2 linked regions of the Cycloclasticus pugetii PS-1 genome follow. The protein of the gene in region 2 interacts with the protein of the main gene of each other region in a pairwise test. Links are inferred from orthologs where the notes say so. Each region holds a gene or a part of one and is shown on either strand. Other genes may lie near its edges.

Evidence for each region.
Region 1: the proteins of eno (region 2) and rpe interact in binary tests that used the Escherichia coli proteins (3 or more experiments, as listed by UniProt). The link is inferred for Cycloclasticus pugetii PS-1 from one-to-one orthologs.

Annotation. Positions count from the first base shown.
Region 1 is NZ_ARVU01000001.1:2,114,992-2,118,018, reverse strand. Bases 71-3,027 are described here. They hold rpe (ribulose-phosphate 3-epimerase), read left to right. Parts: upstream 71-1,190; coding sequence 1,191-1,865; downstream 1,866-3,027. Other genes in these bases: trpE (anthranilate synthase component I), read left to right, coding at 2,668-3,027; CYCPU_RS0110340 (phosphoglycolate phosphatase), read left to right, coding at 1,862-2,554; CYCPU_RS0110350 (DUF2835 domain-containing protein), read left to right, coding at 873-1,100; CYCPU_RS0110355 (alpha/beta hydrolase family protein), read right to left, coding at 71-721. In the rest of the region: more of CYCPU_RS0110355, read right to left, coding at 1-70. UniProt on the Escherichia coli protein: Catalyzes the reversible epimerization of D-ribulose 5-phosphate to D-xylulose 5-phosphate.
Region 2 is NZ_ARVU01000001.1:1,072,899-1,075,802, reverse strand. What follows is about bases 71-2,904. They hold eno (phosphopyruvate hydratase), read right to left. Parts: upstream 2,211-2,904; coding sequence 930-2,210; downstream 71-929. Other genes in these bases: kdsA (3-deoxy-8-phosphooctulonate synthase), read right to left, coding at 2,232-2,904; CYCPU_RS0105165 (FtsB family cell division protein), read right to left, coding at 642-926; ispD (2-C-methyl-D-erythritol 4-phosphate cytidylyltransferase), read right to left, coding at 71-652. Outside these bases: more of ispD, read right to left, coding at 1-70. UniProt on the Escherichia coli protein: Catalyzes the reversible conversion of 2-phosphoglycerate (2-PG) into phosphoenolpyruvate (PEP). It is essential for the degradation of carbohydrates via glycolysis.

The DNA of each region.
Region 1 (3,027 bases), 1.0 Mb from region 2 along the record:
GATGGTCGGCACCTGAGATTTCAACTTGACGGTTAAGAGGGTTGCTCTTAACCAGCGCTAATTTTCGCATAGGAGCGGTTTTTTTTACATTATCAAGGTCTTGGCTGCCAAAGATGTCGAGAACAGGGATGGATAAGTCCCTTAAATGTTCAGTTGCTTGAGCTTCTGGTAAGTCAGAGGCCAAGGTGGGTAAGCCAATTAGTACAAGAGCATCACAGGCTTTTTTGTCTTGTTGGGCTAGAAAATTTGTTGCCATAATGCCACCCAAGCTATGTGCTATTAATACGCAAGGGTGGTTGTCAAAGTTTTCACGCATGTAGTTTAAGGTCGACTCGATTCTAGGGCCGTTTTCTTTAATTAAAGCTAAATGATCGTTAATAGAGGCATCATCAGAAGCCATTGGGAGTTGAATGGATGCGGTGACCCAGCCCATTTGTGCCAGTTGACTACGCAATGGTCGAATGATTTGTGGTGCATTTGGGTTTGAGCCCATGCCATGCAAAATAATAATACTACCGCGCAACTGTTCAGGCTCTTCATTATTAAGTAGCCCCAAAAACTCGACACTGTCGGTTTTTAAAGTCAGTATGTCGCCAATGATAATACTGTCTTTGACGCTTTCTGCGATGCGCTTTTCTCTGTCTAAGTCTGCGCAAAATGCAAAACCGCTAGCAAGTAGACCAAAACTGAATGCTAAAAAAGGTAACAGTTTTTTAGGCATGGTTGAGAAGTATTATGTGAATGAATTGAAGTGCTCATGGTGCATTAGTGTACGTAAAAAATCTAGACTAAAGCAGGTATTAGCACTGCTAATTCATACAATGGTTTTTTGTCAGATATGAAAACAGTTTTTACATGGGTAAAATACGGGCATGCAAGATCAACGGTTAATCTTTAAATTGGCTATTTCAGCAGAAAAATATTTATCTGTTTATAAAGGCCATGCGAACAAAATCTCAACCATCGCTAGCGACGGAAGACGAATAGAGTTTTCGGCAGATAATGTGCGACAGTTTTTAACGCATGATGGAATTTATGGTGAGTTTGAAATGCACATTACTGCAGAACAAAAGTTTTTATCTATTAGGCGGTTAAGATAAGCCGCGATGTAAGGCCTATAGGGTTAATGGAGATGAAATAAAATGCAAATTCGGGTACCCTTCTTCCTTTATTAAAAAGTTGCTTAAGAAATGAAAACACCCTTAATTGCACCGTCTATTTTATCGGCTGATTTTGCTCGTTTGGGCGAAGAGGTCGACAATGTGCTATTTGCAGGCGCAGATGTCGTGCATTTCGATGTGATGGACAACCATTATGTGCCGAATTTAACCATTGGGCCATTAGTGTGTGAGGCGCTGCGCAATCATGGCGTAACTGCACCGATTGATGTCCATTTAATGGTCAAGCCAGTAGACCGAATTATTTCTGATTTTGCAAAAGCAGGGGCTAGCTATATTACCTTCCACCCTGAGGCATCTGAACATATAGACCGCAGTTTAGGCCTGATTAAAGAATTAGGTTGCAAGGCAGGGTTAGTTTTTAATCCAGCAACGCCATTAAGTTATCTAGATCACGTGATGGATAAGCTCGATGTGATTTTATTGATGTCGGTAAACCCAGGCTTTGGCGGGCAAAGCTTTATTCCTTCTACGTTGGAGAAATTACGTCAAGTTCGTCAACGTATTGATGTGAGTGGGGCTGATATTCGGCTTGAAGTAGATGGTGGTGTAAAGATTGATAATATCGGTGAAATTGCCGCTGCCGGTGCAGATATGTTTGTCGCTGGTTCGGCCATCTTTAACACCGATGATTATGCAAAAACTATTGCAGCTATGCGTGAGAAAATAGCAAAGGCAGTTGCTTGAAAACATTGCGTGACAATTGCAAAACAAAGTTAGTGGCCTTTGATTTAGATGGCACATTATTGGATAGCGTGCCTGACTTAGCAAAAGCAGTGCAACTTACATTGGCGGAGTTAAACTTACCAACGCAACAACAAGACAGCGTGCGTGGCTGGATTGGTAATGGCGCACGCGTATTAGTAAAACGTGCCTTGTCGGGGGATATTAATGGCGATATACCGAAAGACTTGTTTGATAAAGCCTATCCAATATTCCTAAAGCACTACGCAGATAACCTAAATACCGACAGTGAGCTATATAATGGGGTGGAAGACACATTAGCTGCTTTCAAACAGGCAGGAATAGCTATGGCCTGTATTACTAATAAGCCAGAACAATTTACGCTGCCTTTATTAAAGGAAATAGGGCTGAGCCAATTTTTTGATAAAGTTGTCTGCGGTGATAGCTTTGAGCATCGAAAACCACACCCGATGCCACTATTAGAGACGGCGAAGTTTTTTAACGTATTACCTGAGCAGTCTATTATGGTGGGTGATTCGGTCAATGATATTATGGCGGCCCAAGCAGCTGGTTTTTATTCCATCTGTGTCAGTTACGGTTATCACGGTGAGGATGATGTGCATCAATTAGGTGCTGATGTTGTCATACAACACTTTTCAGAAATAGCGCAGTTGCTGGAAAAAGCCGCATAAGAGAAGGTGCCAAATATGGGTGATGTAAAACTAATGAAAAAACGATGGCGGTTCGGCTGAATGATTTAGCAGAAGCATTAAAACCATTGATGAAGTAATTAAGAGACCGTGTGATGACACCCGAAAAATTTAAACAATATGCCGATCAGGGCTATAGCAAAATTCCCCTGATGAAAACGATTTTGGCCGACCTAGAAACCCCATTAAGCGCCTATATGAAACTGGCTAATGGGCCTTATAGTTATCTTTTTGAATCTGTACAAGGTGGCGAGAATTGGGGGCGTTACTCGATTATTGGCCTACCGTGTAACGAAGTGATTAAAATAACAGGTAACAACATTCGCTTGGAATCGAATGGTCGACTAACAAACAGCCTCAGTAGTGATGCCCCTTTAGATTGGGTGAGACAGTACGCATCGACATTTAATATACCGGATATTGATGGCCTGCCACGATTTAGTGGCGGCTTGGTT
Region 2 (2,904 bases):
AAGTGATTTTGATATTATCAGCATGTCCTTTTACTATTTGTACAGCTTGATTCATCTGCTCAATAGCGCTGGCCTCATCCGTGATTACACGATTAGACTCGATCGCATTGATTAGGGCATTATTTAGCATGTCGAGTTTAAATATTTGTGGTGTCAGCGCTCTCCATAATATTGACCTATCGAGCGTTTGTGTGGATTTTTTATTGACTACTTTTTTAACCGTATCGTGTATTGGTGTCGCCAAAATAGCACCAACTTGCTGTTTTAATGCAGTGTTAATTAACACGTTTATATCACTACATCTAACACAGGGTCGTGCGGCATCATGAACAAGAACCCAATCATTTAAATCAGCATGCTCTTTGACTAAAGACACACCATTTAAAACAGAATCAGCTCGTTCACTTCCACCAAACGTTATGCTAATACGGTCATTCTGTGCCAATTTACTGTGTTGCCAGTAGTTATCATTCTGATGAATACAAACAACAATATGCTCAATCTTTTCGCATAACAGTAGTCGTTCCAATGTTGCATCTAAAACAGTTGATGAACCAAGTGGTAAATATTGTTTAGGAACTGCTGATTGCATTCTTGAACCAATGCCAGCGGCTGCCACTACACACCAAACTTTTTCTGGTTTATTTACCATCGCCAGCTTCAATATACTGAAAGAACGTTTCGTCTTTACCTACAAACCCTAATTCATTTCGAGCTTTTTCTTCGACGACCTCTAAACCACTTTTTAAATTGGAAACTTCGGCTTGTAAGGCGTTATTGCGCTCGCTCAGAATTTTGTTTTCTGCTTCAAGGGTGTTTATTCGTTGCTCTAAAGACCATGAGTCTTGAACTCTGCCTTCAGCTATCCATAGTTTATACTGCAAATAACTGAAGACAATAACAAGAATGATCAAAAGCGCTTTCACAGATTAGCGAAGGTATTTAAATGCCTTTCTACCCGCATAAACAGCCTGCTCGCCTAACTCTTCTTCTATCCGCAGTAAACGGTTGTATTTAGCAACACGATCAGAACGACAAAGCGAGCCTGTTTTAATTTGGCCTGAGCAGGTTGCAACAGCTAAATCAGCGATTGTGGTATCTTCTGTTTCACCAGAACGATGAGATACGACTGATGTATAACCTGAATCATGCGCCATTTTAATGGCCGCTAATGTTTCTGTTAACGTGCCAATTTGATTAACTTTAATCAAAATCGAATTGGCGATATTTTTATCTATACCTTGTTTAAATATTTTAGGATTTGTAACAAATAAATCATCCCCAACCAATTGAACTTTATGACCCAATTGCTCGGTCATGTATTTCCAACCGTCCCAATCGTTTTCATCTAAACCATCTTCAATAGAAATAATTGGATATTGATTAACCCAGCCAGCTAAAAAGTCGGTCATTTCAGTAGAGTTAAAGCGTTTATTTTCCGACGCTAAGAAGTATTCTCCGTTTTCACAAAACTCAGAACTTGCCACATCAAGACCCAACGAAATATCATCACCAACCTTCAAACCAACTTGTTCAATGGCTTGTAAAATAACCTCAATTGCCTCAACATTTGATGACAAATCAGGTGCAAAGCCCCCTTCATCACCTACCGACGTACTTAAGCCTTTTTTTAGTAAAACCGATTTTAAGGCATGAAAAACTTCCGTGCCGTAACGCATCGCTTCACTAAAGTTAGGTGCGCCGACAGGTAAAATCATAAATTCTTGCAGATCAACACTGTTATCAGCATGTGAACCGCCATTGATGATATTCATCATCGGTACTGGTAACGTAAACTCGCTGTTACCTAAATAACGAAACAGTGGCAAACCACCTTCATTTGCTGCAGCATGTGCTGTAGCTAACGAAATACCAAGTGTTGCATTTGCACCTAACCGAGCCTTGTTTTCAGTTCCATCAAGCTCAATCATTGTCTTATCAATCGCTGCCTGATTGCTTGCATCCATGCCCAATAAAGCATCTTTTAACTCGCCATTTACATGGCCGATAGCTTTCAGTACGCCTTTACCACCATAACGACTTTTATCGCCATCACGTAATTCGATCGCTTCACGTTCCCCGGTTGACGCACCTGAGGGCACCATTGCACTGCCAATAATGCCAGAGGCTAACGTCACATCCGCTTGCAAGGTTGGATTACCGCGTGAATCAAGAATCTCACGCGCTTTAATATCAACTATTTCTGCCATAACTTCCTCAAATAAATTATCTTAAAATTCGTTTTCAATAAACCCGGCTTGTTTAACCGCGTCATCGATTGTTTTCATAATGCTGAGTAATGCTTTCATTTTTTCTAATGGCACCGAATTAGGACCATCACTTAACGCTTTATCCGGATCAGGGTGTGTTTCCATAAATACGCCGGACACGCCAGCTGCCATTGCGGCTCTCGCTAATGTCGGCACAAATTCACGTTGCCCGCCAGAAGAACTTCCCTGCCCCCCGGGTAGTTGAACCGAGTGAGTTGCATCAAAAACCACTGGTGCACTTGTTTCGCGCATTACGGCTAATGAACGCATATCAGAGACTAAATTATTATAGCCAAAAGATGCCCCTCTTTCACACACCATGATATTTTGATTACCGGTCGAACGTGCTTTATCAACTACGTGCTTCATATCCCAAGGCGCTAAAAACTGGCCTTTTTTAATGTTAACCGGCAAGCCTGTTGCCGCCACTTTAGTAATGTAATTAGTTTGACGACATAAAAAAGCAGGCGTTTGTAACACATCAACAACAGAGGCCACTTCATCCATCGGCGTGTCTTCATGCACATCGGTAATAACAGGGAGATTTAATTGGTCTTTTACCAACTGCAAAACACGTAAGCCTTCTTCAATGCCAGGACCTCTAAAACCATCAATAGATGAGCGATTAGCCTTA